One region of the Mesorhizobium sp. ES1-3 genome, then DNA from elsewhere that is predicted to be linked to it. Evidence: predicted binding sites of a transcription regulator. Region 1 holds the regulator's gene; the other holds the start of a gene.
What was found. The regulator LexA, encoded in region 1, represses DNA repair genes until DNA is damaged. The targets are predictions, from matches to a motif close to TGTTCNNNNTGTGTTCNG.
Positions count from the first base shown of each region.

Region 2: a site for LexA is predicted at 3,900-3,917, ahead of LB536_RS16485 (ImuA family protein). Genes of this name have one in related genera too.

Region 1 is NZ_JAIUGW010000002.1:320,634-325,918, forward strand. Features, by position in the region: gene LB536_RS04590 (ComEC/Rec2 family competence protein) at 1-1,459, shown strand, start outside; gene lexA (transcriptional repressor LexA) at 1,453-2,196, opposite strand; gene LB536_RS04600 (GntR family transcriptional regulator) at 2,607-3,380, opposite strand; gene LB536_RS04605 (ABC transporter substrate-binding protein) at 3,534-4,520, shown strand; gene LB536_RS04610 (ABC transporter ATP-binding protein) at 4,579-5,285, shown strand, end outside.
Region 2 is NZ_JAIUGW010000011.1:13,679-18,963, reverse strand. Features, by position in the region: gene LB536_RS31230 (hypothetical protein) at 1-10, opposite strand, end outside; gene LB536_RS16515 (HpcH/HpaI aldolase/citrate lyase family protein) at 452-1,342, shown strand; gene LB536_RS16510 (DUF1737 domain-containing protein) at 1,382-1,588, shown strand; partial or broken gene LB536_RS16505 (metallopeptidase family protein) at 1,614-1,889, opposite strand; gene LB536_RS16500 (hypothetical protein) at 1,909-2,346, opposite strand; gene LB536_RS16495 (metallopeptidase family protein) at 2,354-2,776, opposite strand; gene LB536_RS16490 (LysE family translocator) at 2,913-3,545, shown strand; gene LB536_RS16485 (ImuA family protein) at 3,941-4,984, shown strand; gene LB536_RS16480 (DUF6504 family protein) at 4,926-5,285, shown strand, end outside.

The DNA of each region.
Region 1 (5,285 bases):
GCGTACCGGCATCTATCACATCATCTCCATTTCGGGACTGCATATGGCGCTGGTGGCCGGCACCATCATGGGTCTGTTACGCGGCGTCTTCGCGCTGTTTCCAGGCTTTTCCGCGCGCCGGCCGGTGAAGAAATACGCGGCCGCCGCCGCACTTTTCTCTATCGCCGCCTATCTCGTCATTTCCGGCGTCGTCGTCGCCGCCGAGCGCAGCTTCATCATGCTGGCGGTGATGCTGGTCGCCGTCTTGTTCGATCGCGCGGCACTGACCATGCGCAACCTGGCGATCTCGGCGATCGCCGTCATCCTGGTTTCCCCGCACGAGGTCGTCGGCCCGAGCTTCCAGATGTCGTTCGCGGCGACCGCGGCCTTGGTCGGCGCCTATGCCGGCTGGGCCGACCACCATGCGGGAAAGACGAGGCCGCCGCCGCCAAAGCGATCCCTGCCCGGGTTCCTGACGCGAAAATTCCTGCTGGCGACAGGTGGATTGGCCATGACGTCCATCATCGCCGGCAGCGCAACGGCGCTGTTTGCCATCTGGCATTTCCAGCGGGTGTCGCCGCTCAGCCTGTTCGCCAATCTGGCCGTCATGCCGATCGTATCGGTCGTGATGTTCCTGGCTGTCGCCAGCGCGTTGCTGATGCCGTTCGGGTTGGATTGGCCGGCTCTCTACCTCATGGGCAAGGGCCTGACGGCGATGATCGCCGTATCGGCGTGGATATCGGAGCGCTCTCCGATCGATGGGGTCGGGCTGATCTCGCAGCAATCCGTGCTGCTGGTCACCGTCGCGCTGGTCATCGCGACGGTGGCGACGACCTGGTTGCGGCTCGCCGCGCTGCCATTCGCGCTTGCCGGCCTTTTGACTGTGTCGCACACACATACGCCCGATGTGCTGATCTCGGAAGACGCGCGGCTGGTCGCCCTGCCGATCGGCAATGGCGAACTGGCCGTCAACCGGGAACGTCCGAACGAATTCGCAGCCGACAACTGGAAACGCGCTCTGATCTCCGAAACAATCGTCAAACCGGAAATGTTCGACAAGATGGACGGGCAATTCGATATCGCTAGTCCCACCGACCTGCCGCGGGGATCGCCGTTCTATTGCCGCGAAGGCCTGTGTCTTGCCAGGCACCCCTCCGGTGCGATCATCGCCTATGTCGAGGATCGCAAGAGCACCTGGAAGGCCTGCGCCTTCGCCGACCTGATCGTCGTCAATGACGCGACCGCCTATGACGCCTGCCACGATCCGCTGGTTCTCGTGGTCACCAAACGACAGCTCGCCCGCAAGGGAAGTGCCGCCGTCTACTTCGATCCCCAGTCGGCCACGAGCCCGGCTGCGATCGAATTCGCCGTCGACGGACCATACCGCCCCTGGCACGAGCAGCGAAAATTCTCACGCGAGGCGAGAGGGCTGCTGCCCTATAAAAAGTCCGACAAGCTCGATGGCAAGCCGGCTCAGTAGCGCCTGATCAGCCCGACAAGCTTGCCCTGCACCTTGACCCGATCCGGTCCGAAGATGCGCGTTTCGTAGGCTGGATTGGCGGCTTCGAGCGCGATCGAGGCGCCCTTGCGGCGGAACCGCTTCAGCGTTGCTTCCTCCTCATCGACCAGCGCCACGATGATTTCGCCCGGACTTGCCGTGTCGGCATTGCGGATGATGACCGTATCGCCGTCGAAGATACCGGCCTCGATCATCGAGTCGCCTTTGACTTCCAGCGCATAGTGTTCGCCGCCCATGATCATGTCCGGCGGCACCGAAATCGAATGCGTCTGGTGCTGGATGGCATCGATCGGCACACCGGCGGCGATACGGCCCATGACCGGGATGGACACGGCTGAAACCGCATCGTCGTCGTTACCGGCTGCGGGCAGGCGCGACGGCGCGGCCGCCGGCCTGATCTGGCGACCGAGACCGCCTTGGCCAAGGCTGCCCTGGATGACGCTTGGCGAGAACTTCTTCGCCGCATTGAGGCCCGGCGCGATCGAGTCCGGCAGCCGCAGCACTTCCAGCGCGCGCGCCCGGTTGGGCAGCCGGCGAATGAAGCCGCGTTCCTCCAGCGCCGTGATCAGGCGATGGATCCCCGACTTGGAGGCAAGATCGAGCGCTTCCTTCATCTCGTCGAAGGAGGGCGGTATCCCGCTTTCCTTGAGCCGTTCGTGGATGAACATCAGCAGTTCATGTTGCTTGCGTGTCAGCATGGCGGCCCCCAAGGCAGTGAACGAAAGGTCTGAACCAGAATCGAAAAACAAACCCAGAACAAACACTATCTGTTCCAGTTGTGTTCCGCAACCGTTTAAAGTTTAATGAATTTGTTAAGACGTCTGAAGTTTTTTGCCCGCGACAGCGGACGGCAATCGACCCTTTCCGCCGTCGGCAAGCACATTGAAATCGTTTTGGTTAATGGGCTGTGGCCCATCCTCCGCCCAGGCTTGGCATCAGTCTTTTGGAGGGCTTTCCCGGGGGTGGATCGTAAAAATTGTGGATCCATCATTCGCGGAACGAAACGAAATCAAAACGCCAACGATCGTAGCTTCGGGCAGCGATCGATCCAGGCGTCCGGCCGGCCCCGATCAAGTGCGTGCGAACAGGCGTTGCGGAAGCGCTGAAGTCATCCGGAACCCGCTTTCAAGCTGCCGGCGCGGGCAGCGTATTCGGTCGCGCCACTGTCTTCGCTGTGGACATAGACATGCAGGGTGTAGCCGATATGCGCAGTCATCAGCGCCTTGGCCCGCTCGACGTCACGATCGAGTGCCGCTTCCATGATCGCGGTATGGTGTTCGATCGCAATCGCTTCACGCAGTGCCTCCATAGCCTCTTCATAGCCATCCTTGAGGCCAGCCGCGGCCCGCAATGTCGGCGCCAGACCAAGAAAGCGATGATGCCGGCGCAGCTGATCCGAGATTGTCGAGCGGAAACGCAGCAGCCAATCGCATGTGGCGGCGCTCAGCAGCGCCGCATGGAAAGCCTCGTGGTTCTCGTCCCATTTGTCGACGGCCGCATCCGAGGGATCGTCGACCGCGGTCTTGCAGCGGGAGAGCCGGTAGTGGGCGGTGACGACAGCATCCTCCCACTCCTTGCTGCCTTTCTCCATCGATTCGAGGAATAGGGGGATCTCGACCACCATCCTGGCGCGCGCCAGGTCCTCCAGTTCGGCCCGCGATACCGGAGCCACGGTAAAGCCGCGATTGCTGATGGCGGTGACAAGGCGTTCGGCCTCGAGCCGCGACAAGGCTTCTCGCAACGGCGTCCAGCCGACGCCATAGGTACCGCGCAGCGCACTCAGCTTGAGCGGGGAGCCGGGCATGAGGCGCGTGGTCAGGATATCGCGCCGCAACAGCTGATAGGCTGCCTCCGTCTTTGTGGAGCTGGTTTGATCCTGCATCGCGGTCCATCCGTCGTCTGGCAGAGAAAAATTATATATGATGTCGGAGCATGGCAAGAATTATATATAATATTTGACACGGGCCGGCGGACTGACCATGATCGCCGCAGTAGCCGCGCTCCAAGCGGCGCTGATCAAATCTGGGAGGAAATGATGTTGAAGTCGAAATCCGCTTGGTTGTCGGGTTTGTTCCTGGCCGGCGCATTGATGGTGAGCGCGGGTACTGCCGCTGCCGATCAGATACGCATCGGCATTGCCAATTTCGGCGAGCATCCGCAGCTCAACGCCGCTATAGCCGGCTTCAAGAAGGCGCTGACGGATAATGGCTTCGTCGAGGGCAAGGACGTCGTCTATACGGAGAGCCATACGAATTTCGATGCATCGCTGGTGCCGCAGATGATCGCCAAGCTGCAGGCGGAGCAGCCCAAGCTGATCTACACCATCACCACGCCGGTCTCGCAGATCGCCAAGAAGGCGCTCGCGGGCTCCGGCATTCCGATCGTCTTTGCCGCGGTCACGGATCCGGTGGCGGCCAAGCTGGTACCGTCATGGGACTCCGGAGACGAAGGCATGACCGGCGCCAGCGACCTGCAGGACGTCGCCGCGGTAATGGCCTTCACCAAGAAGCTGCTGCCGAACGCCAAGCGCTTTGGCGTGCCTTACAATCCGGGCGAGGCCAACGACGTTGCCTTGGTCGAAAAGATCAAGGCGGCGGCACCCGCCGCCGGCTTCGAGGTCGTGGAAGTCGGCATCGACAACGTCAATGACATCCAGCAGCGCATCGCCTCGCTCGCCGGCAAGGCCGACGTGATCTACGGCCCGGCTTCGAACCTGATCCAGCCGGCGATCGCCGCTGTCTCCGCGGCTGCCCGCCAGGCTGGTATTCCGGTCGTAAATTCCGATGACAGCGCGGTCCGCAACGGCACCGTGCCGGCAAGCTTCGCGGTCAATTATACGCAGGTCGGTATCAACGCCGGCAACATCGCAGCCGAAATCCTGAAGGGCAAGGATCCCAAGACGATCGCGCCGTCGCGCCCGGCCTACAAGGATCACATGGCAACGATCTCGCGCAAGGCGATGGCCGCGTTCGGCATCGAGATACCGGCTTCGATGGCCGATTGCGGCTGCATCGTCGACTGACATCGGGGCAGCAGGGGTGACGGCGCGGACGCCGTCACCCTGAGGTCAGGGAGGAACGATGCTCGAGATCCGATCCGCACGCAAAGTGTTCTACAAGGGCCAGGCCGACGAGAAGATCGCGCTGGACGGTCTCAGCCTGTCGCTGGCCACGGGCGAGTTCGGCATCGTCATCGGCTCCAACGGAGCCGGCAAGAGCAGCATGCTCAATGCCATTTCCGGCGCCCTGATCCTCGATTCCGGCCAGATCCTGATCAACGGCGCCGATGTGACTGGCATGCCCGTGCACAAGCGCGCCGCGAAACTGGCTCGCGTGTTCCAGGACCCGATGCGCGGTACCGCCGCCAGCATGACGGTCGCGGAAAACATGCTGCTGGCTGATTTGCGCAGCAGCAAGCGCACCTTGCGCCAGGGGCTGAACGCCACCCGGCTTGCGTCCTACAGGGAGCGCCTGTCGATACTGGGCCTCGGCCTCGAAAATCGTCTCGACACGCGCGTCGACCTGCTCTCGGGCGGGCAGCGGCAATCCCTGTCTCTGATCATGGCAGTCGGCGGATCGCCGGACCTGCTGCTGCTCGACGAGCATACCGCGGCACTCGATCCGCGCACGGCCGAGATCGTCATGCAGGCAACGGTGCGCGCCGTCAGCGCATTGAAGCTGACGACCTTGATGGTGACCCACAACATGCAACACGCCGTCGACTATGGCAGCCGGGTGATCATGCTCGACGCCGGCCGTGTCCTCCTGGAGGTCACAGGCGAAGAGAA
Region 2 (5,285 bases), on a different contig from region 1:
TGCTCGACATTGTAATTGGCGATCAGCGTTGCGAAATCGATGAAACAGCAGGCATCAAGCGCTAGGGATAACGTCGGAAGATTGGCGGACAGCAGCCATTCTGGATTTTCCAGCACGATACGGGCGCAAAAAGGGGATGACAATTGCGGCGGGCTTCGCGCGTGGCGGATCGACCAGCCACCAGCCTTCGCTGCGCAGCCGATGGGGCAGACGGGGTTTTGCTTGCTTGTGCATGCCGCCTGTCTCGCAGGCTGGCAGGGAGGCCGCAGGGCGGATTCGAGGAGGTTTTCGGCAATCGCGTGCAGTTTTCGTGCAGGGGTCGAGTCACCCGCCCCTCCGAACGTCAGCGCCGCCTTCGACGGTTGGCTTGCGTCCGGCACAATCGTATGGCTCGCCGAAGCGATTGCAGCACGTGCTTGCTTCGACCAACCACACGCGGCATAGATCGGACATGGAAACCTACCGCCCGCGCCGCTCCGTGCTCTATGTCCCGGCCTCCAGCGACAAGGCGCTGGCCAAGATCGCGCGGCTTGCCTGCGACGCCGTCATCATCGACCTCGAGGACGCCGTCGCTCCCGCCGACAAGATCGCCGCGCGCGAAAAACTGGCCGGCATTTTCGCCAACCGTCCTGATGCCGGCCACAATGGCCGGCGCTGCGAGATGGTGGTGCGCGTCAATGCGCTGTCCAGCGAATGGGGCACCGAGGATCTTGCGGCCGTGGCCAAGGCGGAGCCGGACGGCATCCTGCTGCCCAAGGTCGACACGCCGCGCGACGTGCTTGAGGTCGGCGACGTGCTGGACGACAATCTTGCTCCCGATAGTGTGAAACTATGGGCGATGATCGAGACCCCCAAGGCCATGCTCAACATCGGCGCCATCGCCGAACTCGGCCGCGACCCCGCCTCGCGGCTGGATTGTTTCATTGCCGGAACGAATGACCTGATCAAGGATACAGGCGTGCTGGCGACGCCGGACCGCGCCTATCTCCTGCCATGGCTGATGCAGATGCTGCTGGCGGCGCGCGCCGGCGGCATCGACATGCTCGACGGGGTGTTCAACGATTTTCGCGACCCGGACGCGTTTGCGCGCGAGTGCACGCAGGCCGCCGCCATGGGCTTTGATGGCAAGACGCTGATCCATCCATCGCAGATCGAGGCCGCCAACCATGCCTTCGCCCCGTCGGCGCAGGCGCTGGCCGAGGCGCGCGCGGTGAAGGATGCCTTCGCGCTGGCGCAAAACAGCGGCAAGGGCGTCATCGCGCTGAATGGCAGGATGGTCGAGCGGCTGCACCTGGCTCAGGCCGAAAAACTGCTGGCGAAGGCTGCCGCCATCGGCGCATGATATTCGTCGGCTTGGGATACACGACAGGAAATTTGGACGATGAAACTCTACCGCTTTCTCACCGCTCCGGACGACGCCAGTTTCTGTCACAAGGTGACGGCGGCGCTGAACAAGGGCTGGCACCTGTTCGGCTCGCCGACCTACGCCTATGACAAGAAAACCAAGACCATGCGTTGCGGCCAGGCCGTGGTGAAGGATGTCGACGGCCAGGAATACGGGCCGGATACCAAGCTCAGCGACTGGTAGGGGGAGGCCCCTCCCTCCCTTCAGCCTACTCAGCCGCCTCTTCGATTCGCTCCATGTCATCGTCCGACAGGCCGAAATGGTGGCCGATCTCGTGGATCAGCACGTGGGTGACGATGTCGCCCAACGATTCCTCGTTTTCGGCCCAGTAGTCGAGCATGGCGCGGCGATAGAGGGTGATGCGGTTCGGGCCTTCGCCGGTCTGCGGGTTCCAGCGTTCGGCGATGCCGCGCCCCTCGAACAGGCCGAGCAGGCCGAACGGGGTCTCCAGCGACAAATCGTCCATGATCTCGTCGGTCGGGAATAGGGGCCGGACACCCATCTCAGCGATTGGGAGCCGCTACGGTTTCCCAGGCCGCTGTAATGCTGTTAAGTTTTGCGTCTGCGAAACCGTCAGCGTCATCGCAGCCGAAGTAAAGGATCGATAGCGCCGCATGAAGGCCTGGATAGGCGGAGACGGTATCCATCTTGGCGAGGACTTCTGGAACCGGCAGTGTCTTGCGCCTGATCTTGCATAAAGCGCAGTCCGCGATCATCGGTGCCAGCGGATGGTCGAATTTGGCCAGCAAAAAATCAACCAACGCCGTGAGGGTGGCGGGCTCGACGGCAGCACTTGCGGGCGGACGGCAAAGCTCATCGAGTGCAAGGAATGCGGCATTCGGTGAAATCCCGATGGCCGTTTCAATCAGGTCGCGACTCAGCAAAATGTCGCGATAGGGCCAATTGCAGTCGATCCGATCGGCAAACTCTGCTTCCGTCATTTGAGTGCTACTCAGCCGCCTCTTCGATTCGCTCCATGTCATCGTCCGACAGGCCGAAATGGTGGCCGATCTCGTGGATCAGCACGTGGGTGACGATGTCGCCCAACGATTCCTCGTTTTCGGCCCAGTAGTCGAGCATGGCGCGGCGATAGAGGGTGATGCGGTTCGGGCCTTCGCCGGTTTGCGGGTTCCAGCGTTCGGCGATGCCGCGCCCCTCGAACAGGCCGAGCAGGTCGAACGGCGTCTCCAGCGACAAATCGTCCATGATCTCGTCGGTCGGGAATTCGGCGATCTGGATGACGATCTCGCCGGTCAACTTGCGAAAATCCTCCGGCAGATGGGCGTAGGCCTCCAGCGCCAGGAACTCCAATTCCTCCATCGAGGGCGCAAGTTCGCCATGCCAGCTGCGAGTCTTGTAGATGCGGGCCATGCTTTGTCCTTTGATCCCGGCATATAGGCTTTCGCGCTGGCCCAGGCAAATGGCGTGGCAATTTCTGGTCCAGTGCCTTTGCCAATGCCGGGGAATCGCGTAGGGGTCGGTTCCGGCCATGTCTCAAGGAGCTTTCATGCCGGACCTTTCCACACTTGGACTTTTCGCGATTGCCTGTCTCGCGCTGACCGCGACGCCGGGGCCGGACATGCTGTTGATCGCTTCCCGTAGTGCCAGCCAGGGGCGCTCCTCGGGCCTGGCGACCTATGCCGGCATCGCCTCTGGCACCTATTGTCATGCATTGGCCGCCGCCTTCGGCCTGTCGCAACTCTTCCTGGTCGCGCCCATCGCCTACGACATCGTGCGCTATGCCGGCGCGGCCTACCTCGCCTATCTCGCCTTCAAGGCCTTCCGCGCCGAGGGAACGGCATTTGCACCGGTTTCCGGCCTGCCGCGCTATTCGCGGGCACGCATCTTCCGACAGGGATTGCTGACCAACCTGCTCAACCCGAAAATGGCACTGTTCGTGCTCGCGCTCTTCCCGCAGTTCGTGCGTCCCGAGGCTGGGTCGGTCGCGGCGCAGATCCTGGTGCTGGCGACCGTGCTCAATTTGATCGGACTGATGATCAATGGCCTGGTCATCCTGACCGCGAGCCGGATCGGCGCTGCCTTGTCGAAACGGACGCGGTTCCAACGGGCGTCGCAAATTCTGCTGGGAACCGTATTCACGGGGCTTGCCGCACGGCTGGCCTTTGGCGGCCAGCGTTGATCCTCGGAAGTGTGACGCCGTCTCATTGACGAATACGTTGGCGATTGGCGAGGAAACGCCCGTCACTTCGTCATTCTGGGGCGGAGCAGGGAGCGCAGCGACGCGGCGCAGACCCCGGAATCCATGCCGGGACTCCGGTGCGCTGCCACGGGTGCAGAATTTTGCTCCGCTGCACTTCACGGCCAAGGTCGCGGCATGGATCCCAGGGTCTCCGCGACGCCGCTGCGCGGCTGCTTCGCCCAGGGATGACGACCCCATGGTGACGTGCGGACATGTCGGACTCGTGTGTCGATACGCGCAGGAATAAATTCCTTATGACTCCGCTTGACTCTTCCGGACCGCTCTGGAATCCTAGGGAACATAACAGGAACAATTGTGAGTGGAAGCTGACCGTCATGGCGATGACCGCCGTGGCGCGGGAGACTGTTTTTACCCTGCGCCGCCAGATCGCGAAAATCGAGGGAACGCTGCCCGAGCGCCTGCAGGCGCCGGCGGCGACGACCCTTGATGCCCGCGCCGGCAGCGATCTGACGATCGTCCGGCGCGGGCTTGCCGCGGCTTTGCCGGACGCTTTCCTGCCCATCGGCATCGAGCGGCTCGATGCCGCGCTCAGCGGCGGCCTGCCGAAAGCCGCCCTGACCGAAATCCATGGGCTGGAAACCCGCGACGCGGGAGCCGTGGCCGGCTTCGCTCTGTCGCTCGTCAGCCTGATCCTCAACCAGGCGCAGGGGCTGCCCATCCTGTGGATCGGGACATCGGAAATTTTCCACGAGGCCGGCTTTCCCTACGCCAGGGGGCTGCATGCCGGCTTCGGCATCGAGCCCGGGCAATTGCTGTTTTCCGAGGCGCCCAGGCTTGTCGATGCGCTGTGGGTCTCCGAGGAGGCCGCCCGCATGACCGCGCTTGCCGCCGTCATCCTGGAAATCCGCGGCAATCCGCAGCGGCTGGACCTGACCGCGACACGCCGGCTGCACGCAAGGGCGCAAGCTGCCGGCCGGCCGGTGTTCCTGCTGCGGCAGGCGGCCGAGCCCGAACCGACGGCGGCGCCTGTCCGTCTGATCGCCGCGTCGGCGCCGGCCGTGCCGCGCGCCACGGTCGCCGGGCCGCTCGCCGGTTCGATCGGCCACCCCGCCTTCACCATCAGCATCGGCAAGAGCCGCACGGCTCTGCCTGGACAATTCACACTGGAGTGGAACCCCGATGAACGCAGATTCGATGAAAGAAGGGGCGACGAAAGACACGGTGAAGGCAGCGAATGGGCAGAGAATCCTGTCTCTGTGGTTTCCCTATCTCGCGACCGAAAGGATCCTGCGGCAGCGGCTGGGGAAATCCTGGCGTTCCCGGCCGTCGGATCATCCGTCGCCATCTCACCCACCGCTCGTGATCAGCCACCGCCAGGGCAACGCGCAGCGCATCTCGGCCCTCGACGAGCGGGCTGAGGCGCTGCACCTGAAGCGCGACATGGGGATTGCCGATGCGCGCGCCATGCATCCGTCGATCGACATCGTCGAAGCCGATCCGGAGGCCGACAGGCGCCTGCTCGAGGGCCTTGCCGACTGGTGCGACCGCTACACGCCGCTGGTGGCGCTGGACAGCATCGACGGCCTGTTCCTCGACGTCACCGGTTGCACCCATCTGTTCGGCGGCGAACGCGCCATGCTGGACGAAATCCTGTCGCGCTTCCTCCACCAGGGTTTCGACGTCCGCGCCGGGCTTGCCGGCACGCCCGGGGCGGCCTGG